Regions from separate parts of the Gardnerella sp. C0026F2 genome, predicted to be linked through region 3. Evidence: riboswitches for the same ligand, from Rfam matches in the RefSeq annotation. Region 3 holds a riboswitch; each other region holds the start of a gene.
The links. A riboswitch is a leader RNA that binds a small molecule or an ion and turns the genes downstream of it on or off. The one in region 3 is predicted to bind thiamine pyrophosphate.

Region 1: linked by a shared signal. The riboswitch ahead of thiM (hydroxyethylthiazole kinase) and the one ahead of AC1EK3_RS01760 (hydantoinase/carbamoylase family amidase) in region 3 are both predicted to bind thiamine pyrophosphate.
Region 2: linked by a shared signal. The riboswitch ahead of thiC (phosphomethylpyrimidine synthase ThiC) and the one ahead of AC1EK3_RS01760 (hydantoinase/carbamoylase family amidase) in region 3 are both predicted to bind thiamine pyrophosphate.

Annotation. Positions count from the first base shown of each region.
Region 1 covers NZ_JBWPWR010000001.1:47,469-51,316, reverse strand. Annotated here, with positions in the region: gene AC1EK3_RS00150 (PD-(D/E)XK nuclease family protein) at 1-820, opposite strand, end outside; gene AC1EK3_RS00145 (hypothetical protein) at 864-1,661, opposite strand; TPP riboswitch at 1,857-1,968, shown strand; gene thiM (hydroxyethylthiazole kinase) at 1,958-3,535, shown strand; gene thiD (bifunctional hydroxymethylpyrimidine kinase/phosphomethylpyrimidine kinase) at 3,640-3,848, opposite strand, start outside.
Region 2 covers NZ_JBWPWR010000001.1:336,537-340,384, reverse strand. Annotated here, with positions in the region: gene AC1EK3_RS01195 (MetQ/NlpA family ABC transporter substrate-binding protein) at 1-467, shown strand, start outside; gene AC1EK3_RS01190 (methionine ABC transporter ATP-binding protein) at 660-1,508, shown strand; gene AC1EK3_RS01185 (methionine ABC transporter permease) at 1,511-2,191, shown strand; TPP riboswitch at 2,335-2,440, shown strand; gene thiC (phosphomethylpyrimidine synthase ThiC) at 2,438-3,848, shown strand, end outside.
Region 3 covers NZ_JBWPWR010000001.1:476,528-480,375, reverse strand. Annotated here, with positions in the region: gene AC1EK3_RS01790 (helix-turn-helix domain-containing protein) at 1-525, shown strand, start outside; gene AC1EK3_RS01785 (hypothetical protein) at 913-1,200, shown strand; tRNA gene AC1EK3_RS01780 (tRNA-Gly) at 1,610-1,682, shown strand; tRNA gene AC1EK3_RS01775 (tRNA-Cys) at 1,711-1,781, shown strand; tRNA gene AC1EK3_RS01770 (tRNA-Val) at 1,812-1,883, shown strand; tRNA gene AC1EK3_RS01765 (tRNA-Val) at 1,923-1,995, shown strand; TPP riboswitch at 2,262-2,351, shown strand; gene AC1EK3_RS01760 (hydantoinase/carbamoylase family amidase) at 2,551-3,792, shown strand.

The sequences.
Region 1 (3,848 bases), 430 kb from region 3:
CAGCACGCAAAGCAAACGCCAAACGCCATTGAGTTAATCTACGTTTAATAAGCACAGACGTTTGTAAAATATCACTATTATTGGCGTAAGATTGCTCGTCACTAAGAGCGCGAAGAACTGAATTTTCGCTTTCAAAATCGCTAATACCAAGCTCATCTAAACGAGCGAGCATATCGCGCAATTGATGCATAAAAGCGTTGTTAATATCGAAGCTATCTGCCAAAAATTCTGGAGACGAAGAAGCTGCTTGAGCAGCCTGAGTTGCGAAAGGCACGGAAGGTGCGGAAGTGGCGAAAGTGTTGGAAGTGTTGGAAGTGGCGGAAGTATTAGAAACTGCGCAAGTTAATGGAATAACCCATTGAGACGTTTCAAAATAATCCTTAAAAAGCGCGCATATATTGCAATCACCATTATCTCCACGCATAACATGCTCAATGTGTGCGCGCAAAACTTTACGAAGCAAAGAATCCTGCTCAGCACCATTTAGCAGCTTAGGCGAAGGCTCATTCTTTAACTTACAGCAAGCAGAAATGATATTAAAAGCCAAAGAAGCCAAAGTGCCAACTGGACGAGACTGCTTACTTACACCAATTTGACGAATAATAATATTGTCAATTTTTGAAGCAAGAACACGATTTTGCACAGCCATCGCAGTAACATTATGCGACCAACGCTTATAGCCGGAAATTGCTGCGCGCACAGCAAACTGCGTTTTACCAGTATTCGGCGCACCGTACACAAGCAACGTATTAGTCACATTGCCAGAAGAATTGCGTAACGTACCGTCAAATAATGCTTGTAATGCAATATCCTCACTCATACGCTTAATTCTAGCAATTAGGCAATAGTGGCGCGCAACAATACTATTCTTTTAATATTGCACGAGCGCGAGCATCCTTAAGAGCAAGAAATACACTGCCGACACCAATAAAAATAAGAGTAAACACAATTAACAAATACGCAACTCCAACGCCCAAAGTAGTGGCATTAAAAGTTTGCGGTGCAAAGCCGAACCAGCCGGCAGGAGCGCCATAATTGAGGAAATTATAAGGCGCGCGCATTGCATGAACACCCCAACGAACACCAGCAAACTCGCTAAGCATAGCAGCATAAGCAACATAAGCAAGAGGCGGAACAGTAGAAACATACAAATGTGCGCGAGTAGAGCGGAAACGATAATCAAAAAGCACAAAATCAGCGATTGCAAGAAGCGGCGCAACTGCGTGAACGCAAAGGCTGCTGCATCCGTTATTCATATAAGCGCCAACGAAACCAAGCTTATTGGTAGGTGCTAAGAAACACAGGTACAAAGTGAATGTGACAGCAATTGAGATGGTCATCATGAATTTGAAAATGTACCAAGCGTTGGATTTTGAGTCGAACCATGCGCAAGATGCTGCGGAATCTTGCTGCGCGGCGGAACATGCAGAATTACGAGCACGCATAAACGCAGCCGTATCAAGCAAAAGCGATCCAGCAAGAGCTACGCAAATCATAAGGTTAGAAAGATTCGTAAAATAAGTGAAGGTCATCAAGCCTTCCCACGAAGCAGCCATGCCATAAACAGATGCGATGATTGCAATTGCGCGTATTGCTGTGCGCGTCGCGTATTCGCGCGCGGTGAGCGGAGTCTTTTGTTCTTGCATGGAATCGTTTGCCATGTTATCTCGCTTTCGTAACTTCTATAATCTACTTATTATTTACTATATTTATGTTTACACAGTTGCAAGCGAAAATATGTAGAAGAAGTTGCAAAAATGCGGCGCGATTTTTGTAGATTCCTGCAAGTGCTGCGAAACAAGCAAAATGAGACAATAGCGCAAAAGAGCGTAAGTCATGAACAAAAGATATAGTCGAAGGATGGTTCGGAGTGCGCAATTGCAACAAATTGTGAAGTCAAGCGCTGAGATTACATCCGTAAAACCTGATCTAGATAGTGCTAGCGAAGGGAAACATTATGACAACATGCAACACTGAAAAAACAAATAACTGCAACGAAGCAAACGAATACTGCACAAGCTCAACAACGCAAGTCGACACATGCTTCTCTGTACGCGCACGCCGACGCATGTTCCTTAACGACGTGCGTCAATGCATCGAACGCGTGCGCACGCAGCAGCCACTCACCCATTGCATCACGAACGTAATCGTGCAAGACATTACAGCCAACGCACTGCTCGCTGCAGGAGCATCGCCAATTATGGTAACCGATCCAGAAGAAGCGCATGCAGTCGCGCAAATTGCCACAGGTGTGCTCATAAACGTTGGCACATTCCATCAGCCAGAAACTTCCGAATACATGCGCGCAGCCGTTGAAGGATGCGAAAAAGCCAATACTCCGTGGGTGCTTGACCCGGTTGGAATCGGCGTTCCAGCACTTGCTCCACGCGCGCGCTTTATACGCGAAATTATTAAGCACCACCCTACTGTAATTCGTGCAAACGCTTCCGAAATAATGGCACTTGCAGGCAAAGAAAGCAATGGAAAAGGCGTAGATTCTCACGATAACGTAAACGACGCGCTTCAAGCTGCTCGCGAATTAGCTAAAAAATACGGATCCGTAGTGGCAATTTCCGGAGAAAAAGACGCGATTTACGCTCACGGATGTTTAGCTCGCGTAACAGGTGGACACAAAGCTATGACCAAAGTAGTTGGAACTGGATGCGCTTTGGGAGCGTTAGTTGCAGCATACGTTGGCGCAAACCCGGAACGTCCGCTCGCGGCAACTGTTGCAGCGCACGTGCACGCAGCAGCGGCTGGAACTTGGGCAGCTCGCCAAACCACAGCTCCAGGCACTTTCCGCACACTGTGGATGGATGCGCTTTCAACTCTTAGCGTAAACGACATGTTTAGTTTGACAAATATTGAGTTTACGGTGGAGCCTGTTGATTGGACACTGTATTTAGTAACGGATCCGCGCATGGGAAATCGCCCGGAAGAAGAAGTTGCAGTAGAGTCAGTTGAAGGCGGAGTTACAGTTGTGCAATTGCGCGATAAGTATTCCGACGACGCTGAAATTTCAGCAAAGGCGAAGAAGTTGCGTCACGCGCTTATTGATTCCGGCCACGGCGATGTGCCTGTGTTCATAGACGATCATGTTGATTGCGCAGCTCAGCTTGGTTTCAACTTACACGTTGGGCAAAAGGATACGCCGTTTGTTGAGGCGCGAAAGGCGATGCCAGCAGAGTGGATGGTTGGGCTTTCTTGCGCTCGACCGGATTTGATGGAGAAAGCTTATCGCGAGTGCAAAGAAAACGACGTTCCACTGCCGGATGTTATTGGCATTGGTGCCGCTTTTGAAACGCATACGAAAGCGCACGACGTGCCGCCGCTGGGAGTTGAAGGCGTGAACGAAGTTGCGAAAGTTGCGCACTCTATGGGCGTAAAAACGTTGGTAATTGGCGGAATTCACGAGAACACAGTGTTCCCTATTCGCGACCTTGAGCTTGATGGAGTTTGCACAGTGTCGGCACTTATGTGCGCTGAGGATGCTGGGAAAGTTGCGCGCGAGCTTAAAAGCGTGATTACTGAGTAAAGCTAGCTTGAGCGCAGCATAACGCGTAGGCGGCAGAAACTGTACACAGCTGCACAGTTTCTGCCGTTTTTCGTTACTCACGCAGATTGCGCGCTGCGCGAGTATCACTTAGTTTGCTGAAGGATACGCACGGAGTGGTTTACCGGTCCATGCCCGCGCTCGTCTCCGCGCCCAACATGCAATTCACTTCCGGCAGCAATCGCCTCTCGAAGCCACGCCGTTGACCATTCAAGCGCGCGAAGTACAGTATCGTGATCGCTCAAATTCTTTCCCTCGCGCAAAGCCAGCCCAATTTTCGTAGCAAGCGCAGAAG
Region 2 (3,848 bases), 140 kb from region 3:
GAAAAACCAAGACGATTAAAGCATTAGCAAACGGAGCAACTGTTGCAGTTCCAAATGATCCTACTAATGAGGCTCGTGCATTGCTTCTTTTGCAAGATGCCGGATTGATTAAGTTGAAGAATCCAAAGGATATTAACGCTACTACAAAAGATATTACTGAGAATCCTAAGAATTTGAAGTTTAAAGAACTTGAAGCGGCAACAGTTCCTACTGCCATTAAGGATGTGGATCTTGCTGCAATGAACGGCAATTACGCTATTCAAGCTGGTTTTAACCCAACTAAAGACCCACTTACTTCAGAAAAAGTTGGTGGCATTGCGGCTAAAACTTATGAAAATATTATTGTAGTAAAGAAGGGCTCTGAAAAGTTTGCAAAAATCAAAGCCTTACTCAAAGCTTTGAAGACAAGCGAAGTGCGCGACTATATTACTAAAACTTACAAAGGCGCCGTACTTCCTGTCTTCTAAAAAATACTCACAATGTAGCCACCTAATGCCGCATGTGTATGCTTCGTGTATGCTTTGCGGCATTATTTTATAAGCGTGTAATATACGTAATGTGCGTGCTAGTCAATAATCTAGTTAATGACGCTAGTTAGTAACTCTAGTTAGTAACAAAGTATATTTCACACAGAAAGCAATAATCTGTTAAGGAAAAGCATGATTCAGATCGAACATCTTCACAAAAGCTACGGCAAAGGTAGCAAAGCGAATGAAGCATTACACGACATTAATCTGACTATTGAATCGGGAGAAGTATTCGGAATCCTTGGTTCTTCTGGTGCAGGAAAGTCTTCGCTAGTTCGTTGCATGAATCTGCTTGAGCGACCAACTTCTGGCAAAATTATTATTGACGGAAATGATATTAGCGAAGTAAAAGATAAAGAACTTGCAAAAGTACGCACTAATATTGGCATGATTTTCCAGAATTTTAGCCTTTTCCAGCAGCGTACAGTATTGCGAAACGTCACTTTCCCATTAGAGTTAAATCACACTGCAAAAAAGGAACGAGAAGAACGCGCAAACTACTTGCTTGACTTAGTTGGTTTAAAAGATTTTGCAAACCGCTACCCTAGCCAGCTTTCAGGCGGACAGCAGCAGCGCGTAGCAATTGCACGAGCATTGGCGAATAATCCGTCGATTATGCTTTGTGACGAAGCAACAAGCGCACTTGACTCCACAACTACTGCGCAAATCCTTGATTTATTGAGCCGAATTAACCGCGAACTCAACGTAACGCTTGTTATTATTACGCATTCGCTGGCTGTAGCACGAAATATTTGCGACCGAGTTGCAATGATTGATGGCGGACGCATTGTGGAATTAGGTGACACTGATACGCTTTTTGCAAATCCACAAAGCGATATTTTGCGAACTCTTATTGCAGATGAAAAACAGGAAAATCATCGAGCTAAAATTGCAAGCACGATTGCAAGCGAGCTTAACAATAAGCCAACAAACGCACAAACAGACGAACAAACAAACGCGCTTACCAATGAGGTGAAATAACAATGTTAGAAGCTGCTACACAATTTTTTAACGAATACGGCGACTTACTTATTGAAGGCGTGCAAGACACACTCGTAATGACATCAGTTGCAACACTTTTTGCATACCTTATTGGACTTCCAGTTGGCGTACTTCTCATTACAACAAACAAAAAAGGCATTTGCCCTAACGCTCCAATTAACGCAGTTCTAGGCTGGATTGTTAACATCGTGCGTTCTGTGCCGTTTATTATTTTGCTAGTTGCAATAATTCCTTTTACTCGTCTCATAGTTGGCACTTCTTTAGGAGTTCCTGGAGCTATTGTGCCACTGGTAATTACAGCTGCACCATTCGTTGCTAGAGTAGTTGAACAATCTTTAGCAGAAGTTGACGGAAGCTTAATCGAAGCAGCACAAAGCTTTGGAGCAAGCAAATTACAAATTGTTTGCAAAGTATTGCTGTGGGAAGCTTTGCCTTCGCTAATTCGCGGAGCTGCACTTACCTTTATTACGCTTTTTGGATTCTCAGCAATGGCTGGAACAGTTGGCGCAGGCGGACTCGGAGATATTGCAATACGATACGGATACCAGCGTTATCAATATGATGTGATGACAGTTGCTGTTATTCTTTGTATTATTCTCGTACAGATTGTGCAAAGCTTGGGAGATTTTATTTCACGCGCAATCAATCATCACGAACGCTAAAGAAAATACAAATATATTAAAACTAATCTAACTGTCTGCGCGAAATAATCGTTCAGACAGTTTTATTTTTAATTGCAATCTTTTATTGCAACATACCTTTTACTTATTAAGTGCACGTACTCGTGTAAAATACAGAGGTCACAACATTTTTGCGGGGGTGCTTTCGAAAGAAGGCTGAGATGGTATTAGTTTGCCTAACCCTTCGAACCTGTTAGTTAATACAACGTAGGGAGCAACGATTTTAGTATGACATCGAATTATCCGTACGCATCAATGCGTAATCAATTTAATCTAAGCGCCTGCTTTATTGCAGACCCACAAGCTTGTAATAATCGTCCGCTTACCGATATCGTCGATGATGCTTTGCGCGCTGGAGCGACTTTCATTCGTCTTCATTGCAACAATGAAAACGCTAAAGAAATCACTACTATTGCACGAGATATTGCACAAATCATCGAAGACAATAACAAATGCGATTCTGTAACTTTTGTTATCGATGAACGTGTTGATGTCGTTTGGCAAGCTCGCAATCAAAGCATCAAAGTTGATGGAGTGCATTTAGCACAAAGCGACATGGAGCCTAGAGAGGCTCGCGCACTTCTTGGCGAAGATGCTGTAATCGGCTTATCTGTTGAAACAGAAAGCTTAGTTAAAGTAATAAACGAACTTCCAGATGGTTGCATTGATTACATTTGCGTAACAGCAATGCATAATCCTGAAGAAGGGTACGAAAGTACTACTGCTGCTTACGAGTTGGAAGCAAACCACACAACGCTGGACGAAGCGAAAATTAATACGATTTGTTCAGCAAGTGATTTCCCAGTTCTGGTTGGCGGAAGAACTGCGATCGACGATATCGATATGATCGCTCACACTAAGGCTGCAGGATGGTTCGTTTCTGAAGCACTGTATTCTTCAGAAACACCGGAATCAACTATGCGTGAGTTTGTTGAACATTGGAAAGCTGTTCGTGGAGAAGAAAAGCACGGCTATGCTAAGCGAGTAATAGTTTCTGAAAATTCTGAATCAAAATCTTCAGAAACTCAAGAAAAGAAACCAACTTTTATTAACGCTAAAGAAGCAAAGGATGCTGCGAAATTAGCTAAACAACAGCGAGTTGACATTGCAGCTCGCGGTTGCACTCAGCGCGATAAAGCTCATATTCGCAAAACAACTCCAGTTCATTTTGAGTATGAATATGGTTCTTACGATTTGGAAGTTCCTTATACAGAAATTAAGCTTTCTGACACTCCTGGCGTAGGCCCTAACCCGCCTTTTAAGGATTACAATACTGAAGGTCCAAAGTGCGATCCGAAGGAAGGCTTGGCTCCGCTTCGCCTTGACTGGATTCGCGACCGCGGTGACGTTGTAGAGTACGAAGGACGCAGGCGCAATCTTCAAGACGATGGCAAGCGCGCAATTAAGCGAGGCAAAGCTTCTAAAGAATGGCGCGGTCGCACGCATAAGCCAATGAAGGGCGCGGATCATCCAATTACGCAAATGTGGTACGCTCGTCACGGAATTACTACTCCGGAAATGCAATATGTTGCAACGCGCGAAAATTGCGATGTAGAGCTGGTTCGCGAAGAAATTGCAGCAGGACGCGCTGTAATCCCTTGCAATATTAACCATCCTGAAGCTGAGCCTATGATTATTG
Region 3 (3,848 bases):
TCGTGGATCAATAGACAGCAGAAATATCGTATAGAAGCATATTTGCGTTCAATTACACCACAGGATCTAGTTAATCGATCTAAAAATCGCACGAAAACAATGGAGTATTGGTGTAGAAAATCGCGTTTAGTAGAACTTTCAAAGTACTTAATACTTTCTGCAGCAACCGGAAATATGCGCTCACAATTCCAACTTACGCAAAGTGACAAAATAGAAGGATATATAAGCAGTAATAATTTAGAAGATTTGGTAAATAAATTTCATCTTAAAAATAAAGAAGACGGCGCGGATAGTTCAATAATTAATGTTAGACTCCGCGCTATCGAAGATTCTAATGTTTTCGATTTTATTCGCCAAAATGTGTCTTCACACATTACTGAAGGCACACAAGAATCATCGACAAAATCCCTTATGCCGATCGCAGTGTGCGCTGCAGATTTGGCAGAATCTCTTGACGTTCGCGAGCACCAAGCAGGATTAAACAAGCTCTCGGAACTCCTTAATGAATACAATCTCTCAAAATAAAATGTTATATGACAAAAAAGTTGTGTAATAAAGAGATAGTTGATACTATCGCGAGAAGGAGTCTTCCTGCGTTGAAAGTCGACTTCATGCCGTTGACCGCTTTAACACTTTAGGCGTTGTGTGGGCTCCTTTATTTTGTCTTATAACACATGGATTGTTAAAGACTGTAAAAACAGTTGGAATATACGAAAGCTAGTCATACCCTCAAACCAACTCATTATGAGATTAAAGGGTAAGAGGAGCCCTAGCTTTCACTTCGATTCTATCATATAAGTCTTTCCCACATAAGATGATGCTATCCTAGAAGTGCGTTTATCAAAAAGAAAGAGCTTAGCGTGTTGTTACTGCATATAATGATGTGGAAGATAAGAGAGGAGTGAAAAGCTAATGGATATGATGAAACTTTGTTATGACATGGCTGAAAAACTTCGTTCCTATGCTGAGCCGTATATGAGTGAAGTTGGAAAAGCATTTGCTAATGATGCTATTGGAGCAGGAGAACCGTCAGTTGCAATTGATATTTATTTAGTAGAAGCATGGATGCACAAGAGCGCGCCTAAAGAATTGTTAATCGAAGCCTATAATTTGCTAGATCCTTATGAATGTGGAGATGTCTATGACGATATAGCAGACGATTTAGGTGTACCGCGTAAAGTCCATTCCCCAGATGAATAAAGAATAAATTTTTACCTATAACTACACTTTTTGGCATATAACCCAAAGAGCTGGTCATTCCCCCAAACCTACCCCGTGAAGGGTCAAGGGTAAGGGGAGCCCCAGCTCTCAACTTGATTCTATCATATGAGCACCTTCCTTATACGCAAAGGGTCACCCATATTCTTGTTATTGTTTAGATAGATTTATCATACGCAATAAGCGCGTATCAAAACTGTTTCCTTAACGCAACAATTTTGGCACACCTTCGCCGAATAGAATATATGACACACCAACAGACACACTGAAAAACACGCCAAATAGCACACCAAACGACACGCCAAAATAGGCGAGGGCTTGCATTTGAGAATATTTCGGGTATAGTAGTTACTCGTGCTTCGGCGCTGACATTGTTCAGTAAAGTTGCATTGCGGACATAGCTTAGTTGGTAAAGCGCAACCTTGCCAAGGTTGAGACCGCGGGTTCGAGTCCCGTTGTCCGCTCTAGGTCCGATGAGTTATTCGACCTTACGGTGGGTTAGCCAAGCGGTTAGGCAGCGGCCTGCAAAGCCGTATAGATGAGTTCGACTCTCGTACCCACCTCGATTAAGCTTCAAGCTTAATAAACAACCTGGGCGGTTGGCGCAGTGGTAGCGCACTTCCCTGACACGGAAGGGGTCACAAGTTCGAACCTTGTATCGCCCACTCGAAAGGATTGCCTTTCACGCATAATTAAAAAATTTTGGGTGATTGGCGCAGCGGCTAGCGCACTTCCTTCACACGGAAGGGGTCATAGGTTCGATTCCTATATCACCCACAATATGTTCGCAGTGTAGAAGCACTGCGTTTTTTGTTATCCGGCTATTTTTTATTTCCTAACTTACATATGAAAATTTTTTGCAGCCGAACATACATACAACCACAAATGGAAGCAATATCTCATAGCAGTCAACCAACCAGTCAGTCAGTCAGTCAACCAACCAACCAGCAAAGCAAGCAATCAATCATTTCTTCACAGAAACACACATGCTAATGTTCATTTTGAGTTCATTTAATATCGTGCTATACTCATCCGAGTACAAGTGAAAATTGCAGGGGTACTGGAAACAGTTGAGAAACACCCTTTGAACCTGTTTTGTTAAGACATGCGTAGGGAGCAATTACAGTAAGTGATTTCTTTCTATCACGATTTTCGTGATATCTTGCATTGCCACAAAGTAGTAGCAATTACACGAGTATCAACTAAACAATTAAAAAAAAAAAATTAAAAAAAAACAACTAAAAAACTAAAAACCAAACACCAAAACCAAAAAAATATCCGCCTGAATGTCACTTTTGGGAAAACTTGCACAAGTGAGGAGGAATACTGCACATGATTGATAGCAGCATAAGTGCTGAAACTATAGAATCAGCCATAAGCTGGCTTGCAGGATTCACAGAAAAACCAGGAGAACAAGGAGTTACTCGACCTCTTTACACAAAATCTTGGAAACAGGCTCTTTTTGCTCTTCGTCAACGATTTGAAAAACTCGGTATGACTGTAGAATTCGACCAAGTTGGAAACCTAATTGCAACTGTTGAAGGATGCGAAAAGCCAGAAAGCATAATAGCTTGTGGATCGCATATTGACACAGTTTCAAGAGGAGGTCGTTTTGACGGCCAACTTGGAATAGTTGCAGCCTATTTAGCAATTAAGAATTTACTCACTAGATATGGAAAGCCAAAGAAAAGTCTTCGCATTATCTGCTTAGCAGAAGAGGAAGGCTCACGTTTCCCATACGTATTCTGGGGTTCAAAGAATTTCTTCGGACTAGCCAAAAAAGAGGACGTAGAAAATATTTGCGACAGTGAAGGTGTTCCTTTCGAAACAGCAATGCGTGAAGCTGGGTTCAATTATCAAACAACTCAACCTAAGTTCGCAAATCTTGAAGCCTGGATTGAGCTACACATTGAGCAGGGACCAACGCTTTACAGCAATCACGAAGATTTAGGTATTATCACCAGCATTGCCGGTCAGCATCGTTGGGATATTCATCTTAAAGGCGTACAAAATCACGCTGGCACAACAATGATGTCCTACAGGCACGATGCAGTAGATTGCATGTCTCATATAATCGCCAAGAATCTTGACAAAGCCAAGCAAGCAGGCGACCCACTGGTACTTACTTTCGGTAGAATCAGCGTGGTTCCAAATCAAGTAAATATTGTTCCTGGAGAAGTTACTTTTTCAATGAACTGCCGTCATACAGATAAAGCTTTTCTTGATAAATTCTTGCAGGAACTCGACGAAGATATTCACGAAACTGCTAAGTCTTATGGCATTACAGCGCAGATTGATAAGTGGATGTCTGACGATCCTACACCACTTAGCGACGATATTATTAATCTTTTGAAAGATCAAGCTAATAAGCAAGGTTATGCATACAGAGTCATGCATTCAGGTGCTGGTCAAGATACGCAAATTTTTGCTCCGTTTGTAAAATCCGGAATGATTTTCGTTCCTTCAAAAGATGGTATTAGTCACGCTCCAGAAGAGTACACAGATCCACAAGACGCTGTTCACGGAGTAAAGCTTTTACGAGATGCTCTGCATAGTTTGGCTTATGAGGACTAACTAAAAAACCAACTAAAAAGATAACGAAAAACAAAGAAATAGAAATCTAGGAAGGA